One region of the Variovorax sp. PMC12 genome, then DNA from elsewhere that is predicted to be linked to it. Evidence: riboswitches for the same ligand, from Rfam matches in the RefSeq annotation. Region 1 holds a riboswitch; the other holds the start of a gene.

Evidence for each region. Region 1 has a riboswitch for manganese ahead of mntP (manganese efflux pump MntP). Riboswitches for the same ligand answer to the same signal wherever they lie in the genome.
Region 2: it holds a riboswitch for manganese, as region 1 does, so the genes downstream of both, C4F17_RS19135 (TMEM165/GDT1 family protein) here and mntP (manganese efflux pump MntP) in region 1, are expected to answer to the same signal.

Annotation. Positions count from the first base shown of each region.
Region 1 covers NZ_CP027773.1:1,006,945-1,011,551, reverse strand. The annotation lists gene C4F17_RS04650 (serine hydrolase domain-containing protein) at 1-1,475, shown strand, start outside; gene C4F17_RS32670 (hypothetical protein) at 1,491-1,694, opposite strand; gene mntP (manganese efflux pump MntP) at 1,869-2,438, opposite strand; yybP-ykoY riboswitch at 2,453-2,623, opposite strand; gene C4F17_RS04640 (LysR substrate-binding domain-containing protein) at 2,908-3,813, opposite strand; gene C4F17_RS04635 (FMN-dependent NADH-azoreductase) at 3,947-4,607, shown strand, end outside.
Region 2 covers NZ_CP027773.1:4,134,173-4,138,779, reverse strand. The annotation lists gene metW (methionine biosynthesis protein MetW) at 1-389, opposite strand, end outside; gene metX (homoserine O-succinyltransferase MetX) at 386-1,633, opposite strand; gene C4F17_RS19135 (TMEM165/GDT1 family protein) at 1,863-2,426, opposite strand; yybP-ykoY riboswitch at 2,445-2,623, opposite strand; gene C4F17_RS19130 (RNA recognition motif domain-containing protein) at 2,883-3,422, shown strand; gene C4F17_RS19125 (SDR family oxidoreductase) at 3,506-4,291, opposite strand; gene lptC (LPS export ABC transporter periplasmic protein LptC) at 4,322-4,607, opposite strand, start outside.

The sequences.
Region 1 (4,607 bases):
TCATCGGATCGGCACCCGCCGCAGGCACGAGCAACCCCACGGGCACGGCGCCCGAATTGCCGGCACCCGCAGCGCTCATCGCCCGGGCCCGGGCCTACGAACTGGACACTCCCTACGTGCCGCCGCCGGGCGATCCGCTGGAGCACAACACCTCCGGGTATGCCAAGGCGATGTGCTCCGCCGTGTTCATCACCGGCCTCGACCCCAACCTGGCGGCGGAGAGCGTGGGCTACTTCACCGGCCCCTACGACCAGCGGCGCAAGGTCGGCAGGCCGTTGGTCGACCGCGACAAGAAAGAGGTGCGCATCGCCATTCCCAATGGCCCGACGCTGGTGGCCCGCTACTACGGCTCGCAAGGTTGCATCACGCTGCCACCCGGCAAGGACGATGTCTACTTCACGCCTGTGACCGTCACCAGCACACTGCCCGATCCGGGCACCCAGCCCTGGCCCATGGGCAACGCACTGAGTGACGCAGCGCCGGAGGCCGGGCTGGACAGGACGAAGATCAACCAGGCGCTCGACGCGGCCTTCGAGCTGCCGGAGGCCTACACGGCAGGCTTCGTGGTCACGCACAAGGGGCAGATCATCGGCGAACGCTACATGCCGGGCATCACGGCGACGACGCCGCTCGAGTCGTGGTCGATGGGAAAGAGCGTCACGGCCACCCTGCTCGGCATGCTGATCAAGCAGGGCGAATACCGGCTCGACCAACCCGCCCCGATCCCGGAATGGCAGTCCGCGGGGGACAAGCGCCAGGAGATCCGGATCGCCGACATCCTTCACATGTCGAGCGGACTGCGCATCAAGGCTCCGGACGACCCGGACTTCGATCCCAACGGGACTTACACCGACCACAAATATTTCTACACGGGGCGCATCAACGCGTTCAACTACGCAGCCACCCGCCCCCAGCAATGGCCGCCAAACACCATCGGCCGCTATCGCAACACCGATCCGGTGCTGGCCAACTACCTGATCCGACTTGCAGTGGAGAAGCGCGGCGAGCAGTACCTCTCTTTTCCGCAAAGAGCCTTGTTCGACAAGATCGGCATTCGCACGATGACACTGGAGACCGACCCCTACGGAAACTTCCTGGCACAGGGCTACGACTACATGTCGGCGCGCGACTGGGCACGCCTGGGCAATCTGTACCTGCAGGATGGGGTATGGAACGGCGAGCGCCTCCTGCCCGAGGGGTTCGTCAAGTTCGTGAGCACCGTCGCCTCGACGTGGGCGGCCGACAAGCGCCCCATCTATGGCGGCTTCTTCTGGATCAACGGCACGGGCGCCTGGCCGGTTCCGACCTCTGCCTATTACATGCTCGGGGCGGGCGGCCAGCTGGTGTTCATCATTCCTTCGCACGACCTCGTTGTCGTTCGGCTTGGCTTTGACAAGGGAGAGACGGCATCGGCAACCAACCTGCGGAAAGCCCTGTCGCTGCTGATGCAGGGCGTATCGGCGTCTCAGCGATAGCGAGGCTGGCGCCCTTCAACGCTCGGGCTTGCTCAGGAGCGTTGGAACCACATACCCGTCGCGGTACACGCCTTCGATGCTCCCCTCCACCCGATCGGTCGAATGCGCTGCCACGAATTTCCCTTCCGCTTGCCGGTAGACGACGATGGTGCAGGACGAGCGCTTGCTGAGAATGCGGGCAACGCCTGTGGCCTGGCGAAGGGTCGGGTACGTCTCCATGGAGATCCTTGTCTAATTCCCCGGATCGTAGTCTTAAGGTACTCAGGATTCGCTCGGGGCTTGTCCTGAGCAGCTCGGACACGTGATCCGAAATGGCCGGAATTCGTGATTTATTCACATTTTCACGCAATACCTCCGTCGTGTGTTTACATCGGTATCAACCGATGCCCGGCTTCAGGCCAGCCCGTTCAGATGCTCATAGAGGATGAAGAAGCCGATCCCGATCAGCAGCACGCCGCCGACGATCTCCGCGCGCTTGCCGACGACGGCGCCCAGCACGCGCCCCACCATCACGCCAAGCGTCACCATGGTCAGCGTGGCGAGGCCGATGGCGAGCGCGGTCCAGGCGATGTTGACGTTGATGAAGGCCAGCCCGACGCCCACGGCCATCGCGTCGATGCTGGTCGCGAAACCGGTGATGGCCAGGGTCCAGAAGGAGTTGCGGCTGGGCTTGTCGTCCACCGCGTCGGGCGTGCCGCAGCCCTCCCAGATCATTCGCAGGCCCAGCACGCTGAGCAGCGTGACCGCGATCCAGTGGTCCCAACGTTCGACGTAACTGGCGGCGGCCAGGCCGGCAGCCCAGCCGATGACGGGCGTTATCGCCTCGATGACGCCGAAGATGAGACCCGTGCGCAAGGCTTCGCGCCAGGAGGGTTTGCGCAGTGCTGCGCCCTTGCCGACAGCAGCGGCGAAAGCATCCGTCGACATGGCGAATGCAAGAAGGATCGTGGAGGCAATGTTCATTTTGGAAGTAGCAAGCAAGGCCGGTTCAAGACGCCGCGGCGCACGAACCCGCCGGCCAAAGCCGCGTCCATGCACCGCTGGTCTCGCCAACCTTTCGGCTGCTCACGCCACGGTCGCAAGGTGCGAACCGAGTATGTTGACGTGAACGCTTCCGAAGTCCGGAAGCCGGCTACTCCCCAAGGGAGCGGCGATTCTAATCGCCTGCCTTGAAAGGGCTCCGCGACAGCGCCTGCGCCGGGCGTAGGGCTTTGCGGCTTGCGACGCCGTGAGCTCTTGTTCGCTCGGGTATGCCGCTTTAAGCGCCGCATAAGTTTCGGCCGAAACAATCACCGCCGGTAGCCCGCTCTTTCCTCCCTCCTCCAGGGCTACCCTTCAACCCGCTCAGGCGGGTTTTTCTTTGGCTGGCCCAGCCATGCTGTGTGCATTCTTCCGAGGTGCGCGCGCCATGTGTCGCGTTTTGTGCTTTTCCTCATGCCCCGCTTCCATCCAGCGGCTGCAGCCCCTTCACCCAGTCGAATACCGCCGCCACGGCGGGCTCCGATCGCCGCGCCTCGGGGCACACCAGATGGAACGGCAGCCCCGGCAGTTCCGGGCCGAAGGGCTTCACCAGGTTGCCTGCGCGCAGTTCGTCCGCGATCAGCGCCAGGCTCATCAGCGCCACGCCCTGGCCCTGCAGCGCGGCCGACACGGTGTGCGTTTCGTCCGAGAACACCGGCCCCGCAGATACGTCGAGACCGGCCACCTGCGCCTCCTGCTGCCATTCCGTCCACGTGCCCGGCTGGCTCCTGCTGCCGGGCAGCGCGAAGTGCAGCAGCGTGTGCCGCACCAGGTCGCTCCGCTTCTTCAGCTTGAGCACAGGGCTGCACGCTGGCGCAAACACGTTGTCGAACAGCTTCTCGGCCACCATGCCCGGCCACTGGCCGCGTCCGTAGCGGATGGCGATGTCGGCGGTAACGCCGTCGAGCGCCACCGCTTCGTGCGATGCGTGGATGCGCAGGTCCAGCTTCGGATGCAGCGCACGCAGGGCGCCGACTCTCGGCAGCAGCCAGCGAGCCGCAACGGCCGGCGTGGCCGACAGCGTGATGGCCTGGCGCTGCGGAGGTGCCCGCAGCCGTGCCACTGCAGTGGCAATTGCATTGAACGATTCGCTCAGCACCGCCTGCAGTTCGCGCCCCTGCGGCGTGAGCGCCAGTTGCCTCGGTTGACGGATGAAGAGCGCGACGCCGAGGGAGTCTTCCAGTTGACGCACCTGATGGCTGATGGCGGTCGGCGTGACCGACAACTCGCTGGCTGCGAGCTTGGCGCTGCAATGCCGCGCTGCCGCCTCGAAGGCACGCAGCGACGCCAGCGGCGGGAGTTGGCGCAGGTTGCTCATGGATGAATTTATTTTTCAGCAGCGCAAAGAAATCATCGTTTGTTGGGCCTCGGATGCTTGGATAGATTGAGAACCCTGTCAAGCCGACAGCTGAACCAGTTTCATCCCACCAGGCAACAACGAGGACCCGACCATGACCACCCTGCTCCACATCGACGCCAGCGCCCGCCCCGGTTTTTCTGGCACGCATGCGCACGGCTCGCACTCGCGCCGGCTCAGCCGGCATTTCGTATCGGCCTGGCGCGCGGCACGGCCACACGATGAGGTGATCTACCGCGACATCGGCGCCACGCCGCCGTGCCACGTCACCGGCGAATGGATCGCCGCCGGCTACACCCCGGCCGCCGAGCGCGAGCCGTGGATGCATGCAGTACTCGCGGAGAGCGACACGCTGATCGCCGAAGTGCGCCGCGCCGACCTGCTCGTGATCGGCGTGCCGATGTACAACTTCGGAATGCCGGCGCCGCTGAAGTCGTGGATCGACAACATCGTGCGCATCGGCGCCACCTTCGACTTCGACCGCAGCCGCGACAACCCCTACGTGCCGCTGCTGGCCGAACGCCGTCGCCGCACGGTGCTGCTGACCTCATGCGGCAGCAGCGGCTACGGGCCCGGCGGGTTCCAGTCGGGAATGGACTTGCTGACGCCCGGCATCACAGCCCCGCTGGCGCTCCTGGGGCTCACCGAAACGCACAGCGTGGGTATAGAGCACGCCGAAGACCACGGCGACCTGCTCGACCGGTCCGTCGCCGCCGCGCTCGCCCGCGTCGAGACGCTGGTGCGCGAGCTGCAGG
Region 2 (4,607 bases), 2.7 Mb from region 1:
GGCATGCGGCCGCGCGCCACGCTCAGGCGGTTGGGCCAGTGCGCGAAGTTGGGGAAGGCGACGATGCCGATGCGCCCCACGCGCGCGGTCTCGCGCAGCATCACCTCGGCATTGCGCAGGTGCTGCAGCGTGTCGATCTGCAGCACCACGTCGAACGAGGCGTCGTCGAACATCGACAGGCCTTCGTCGAGGTTGAGCTGGATCACGTCGACGCCGCGGCGCACGCACTGCAGCACGTTGCCGTCCGCAATTTCCACGCCGTAGCCGGTGCAGCCGCGCTCGCGCTGCAACAGGTCGAGCAGGGCGCCGTCGCCGCAGCCGAGGTCGAGCACCCGCGAGCCCTGGGGCACCAATTGCGCGATCAGTCGTTGATGTTCGAGGTCGCTCATGCAGTGGTACTCCCCCCCAGGCTTGCCGCTTCGCGTGCTGCGCCAACCCCCTTCAGGGGGCCCGCGCCTTGGGGCGGCCCGGCGGCGCTCGTCTCCTTGGCGACGCGCTCGAAGTACGAGCGCACCACGCCCATGTAGCGCACGTCGTCGAGCAGGAAGGCGTCGTGGCCGTGCGGCGCGTCGATCTCGGCGTAGCTCACGTTGCGGCGGTTGTCGAGCAGCGCCTTCACGAGTTCGCGGCTGCGCGCGGGCGAGAAGCGCCAGTCGGTCTTGAAGCTCACGAGCAGGAACTTGGCCGTGGCGTTGGCGAACGCGGTGCTCAGCTTGCCGCCGTGGCTGCGCGCGGGGTCGAAGTAGTCGAGCGCGCGGGTGATGAGCAGGTAGGTGTTGGCGTCGAAGTACTCGCTGAACTTGTCGCCCTGGTAGCGCAGGTAGCTTTCGATCTGGAACTCGACGTCCTGCGTGGAGTAGCGGTAGTCGAGCCCCGCGGCCTCGCCTTCGACGGCGCTGCGCAGGATGCGGCCGAACTTCGCGTTCATCACGTCGTCGCTGAGGTAGGTGATGTGGCCGATCATCCGAGCGATGCGCAGGCCGCGCTTGGGCACCACGCCGTGTTCGTAGAAGTGGCCGCCGTGGAAGTCGGGGTCGGTGACGATGGCGCGGCGCGCAACCTCGTTGAAGGCGATGTTCTCGGCCGTGAGGTTGGGCGCGCTGGCCACCACCACGGCGTGGCGCACGCGACCGGGGTACTGCAAGGTCCACGACAGCGCCTGCATGCCGCCGAGGCTGCCGCCCATGACGGCGGCGAGCGTCTCGATGCCGAGCGCGTCGAGCAGCGCGGCCTGCGCGTCGACCCAGTCCTCGACCGTGACCACCGGGAAGTCGGCGCCGTAGACGCGGCCGGTGGCGGGGTTGACGTGCATCGGGCCGGTCGAGCCGAAGCAGGAGCCGAGGTTGTTGACGCCGATCACGAAGAAGCGGTCGGTGTCCACCGGCTTGCCCGGGCCCACCATGTTGTCCCACCAGCCTTCGGAACGGGCCTGGCCCTGGTAGACGCCCGCCACATGGTGCGAGGCATTGAGCGCATGGCACACCAGCACCGCGTTGCTGCGATCGGCGTTCAGGGTGCCGTAGGTTTCGTAGGCGAGCGTGTAGTCGCTGATCGATGCGCCGCTGCGCAGGGCCAGCGGGCCCGCGAACTGCATCGACTGCGAAGTGACGACCAAGGGAGGTGACGACGACATGAATGAAAAACCCGGCCTCGCCAAAAACGAGCCGGGTCTGCCGCGCCTGTCTTTAGCTGGATTTATAAAGCGCCCGCAAGCTGAAGCAAATCGGCGCAGCGCGAGTATATCCCCCAGGCTGCGCGCACTGCGTGTCGCTTCGCCAACCCCCTTCGGGGGCAACACCTGCGGCCCGGCGAAGCCGGTTCTGCGGTGTTTCTGGAAGGGCTCCCGCCTTTTTCTTTTTTTCTTACCAGCCGATGATCATGATCACGCCCAGCACCAGGAAGATCGCGGCCGAGATGCCGTGCACGAGCTTGATCGGCACGCGGCGAACGATCTTGTCGCCCAGCCACACCACCGGCGCGTTGGCCAGCATCATGCCCAGCGTGGTACCGGCGACCACCCAGAAGTAGTCCTGCGTGAAGCGGGCGGCCAGCATGACGGTGGCGATCTGGGTCTTGTCGCCCATCTCGGCGAGGAAGAACGCGATCACGGTGGTGCCGAAGACGCCGAACTTGGACACGCCCGGGGCATCGTCTTCGTCGAGCTTGTCGGGAATCAGCATCCACACCGCCATCGCGATGAACGAGCCACCAAGAATCCAGCGCAGCACCTCGGGTCCGAGCCAGCGCGTGATGTAGTTCCCCACGGCACCCGCCAGGGCGTGATTGATGATGGTGGCGGCGAAGATGCCGAGGACGATCGGCCAGGGTTTCCTGAAACGGGCTGCGAGCAGCAGGGCCAATAGTTGGGTCTTGTCGCCCATTTCGGCGAGCGCGACGACGCCGGTTGCAACGAGAAAAGCTTCCATTTTTGAACGTGGGGTTTCTTGGCCGAAGGACGCAATTGACCGTGCAACACCTTCGGCCATATTCCCGAAGTTGCACGGTCAAAGGTCTCGCCAGGTGTTTTCTCACTGCACGCGCCATGTCCTGTGGGGCAGGACAAGTCTGTTGACGCGGGCCCCTCTCGCAGATCGGAAGGCGGCTACTCCCCAATGACGGGCGAGATTCTACCTGTAGCGCCAAGGGCCTAACCCGATCTTGTAAGCGGGCGCTAGCTTTTGATTGTTTTCACAGGCGCTACCTCAAGAAGCAAATTCCTGCTTGCTTTTCGGATATTTCACCCATAATGCACGAGCCTCCCACTTCATTTTGGTGGGGAGGCAGTTCGGTGATCGGTCAGTTTCGCGCGACTCGACGCTCTCGTTTGAGTGATGCTTTCGGGACTCCATCGCTTTTCTTGATGTGTTTATAGGAGTCCCTTGATGGGCAACAAACTGTACGTCGGCAACCTGCCTTACTCGGTGCGCGACGGTGATCTCGAACAGGCCTTCGGCCAGTTCGGCGCAGTGACCAGCGCCAAGGTCATGATGGAGCGCGACACCGGCCGCTCGAAGGGCTTCGGCTTCGTCGAGATGGGCAGTGACGCGGAAGCACAGGCCGCCATCAACGGCATGAACGGCCAGCCCCTGGGCGGCCGCAGCGTCGTCGTCAACGAAGCACGTCCCATGGAAGCACGCCCCCCCCGTAGCGGTGGCGGCGGCTACGGCGGCGGCGGTGGTGGTTATGGCGGCGGTGGTGGCGGTGGCTACGGCGGCGGCGGTGGTGGCGGCTACGGTGGTGGCGGCGGTGGCCGCTCCGGCGGTGGCGGCGGCTACGGCGGCGGTGGCCGCAGTGGCGGCGGCGGCGGCGGTGGTGGCGACGGCGGTTTCCGCAGCCCCTACGGCGCCGGCCCCCGTGGCGGTGGCGGCGGTGGTCGCAGCGGTGGTGGCGGTGGCTACGGCGGCGGCAACAGCGGCTACTGAGTCCTGCACCTCGACGCACAGAAAAGACAAAAGGCTCCTTCCGGAGCCTTTTTCTTTGGCCGCTCGCTTTTCCTCGCGCCGGTTCAGGCCTCGCCGCTTCGCTTCTTGCGGCCGCGCCCCTGTACCGCGCGGTCGAGCACGGCATTCGGCAGCATGCGCATGATCTTGGCGACCACGCCCATCTGCCACGGAATGACGCGGTAGCTCGTGCCCGACTCGATGGCACGCAGCGCCTGGGCGGCAAAGTCTTCGGCCTTCATGAGGAAGGGCATGCCGTAGCGGTTGCCCTGCGTCAGCGGCGTGTCGATATAGCCGGGGCAGAGGGTGACCACCTTCACGCCGCTGTTGTGCAGCTCTCCGCGCAGGCTCTCGCAGTACGCGACCACGCCGGCCTTGCTTGCGCAGTAGGCCCCGTGGCCGGGCAGGCCGCGGATGGATGCAACGCTGCCGATGCCGACCAGCCGGCCGCTGCCGCGCTGCACCATCGCCCGCACGAACGGATGGAAGGTCGCCGCCAGCCCGACGTTGTTGGTGGCGAAGGTCTGCGAAAGCACGTCGAGGTCGGCGCGCTCCGCGGTGTCGATGCCGATGCTGATGCCCGCGTTGGCGATCACCACGTCGGGCAACCCCTGCTGCGCGATGCAGTCATTGCCGGCGGCCACGATGCTGTCGGTCTGCGCCACGTCGGCCTTGTAGACCCGGTAGCCGTCCGCGCCCAGACCGCGCGACTTTGCCCAGGCCTCGATCTCCGCCGTGCGCCGGGCCACCAGCGCCAGCCTGTAGCCCGCGTCGTGGAAGCTCGCGGCCAGGGCCTGGCCGATACCGCTCGACGCGCCGGTGATGAAGACGAGCGGGGCCGAGGTGGTCATGCGTGATCTTCTTTCGCGGTCTTCTTGTTGTCAGCGCTTCTTGGCAGGCGCGGGAGCGGCAGCGGCCGCCGACGGAATCAGCACGCCGCGCACCCGGCCCTTGAGGTTGGCGACGCCGCTCAAGTTGTCGTAGTCGAGCGTGTCGCCCGTGAACTGGTCCTTGTCGCGGATCAGCGTGACCGGCTGGTTCGACGTGACACGCTCGGTGTCGACGAAGGCGTGCAGGAACTCGCCGCGGAACTCCAGGCGCGGCGTGGGCTTGCCGTCGGGACCCACCGACGGGTCGCGGATGACGATGGCGTTGCCGAACAGCTGC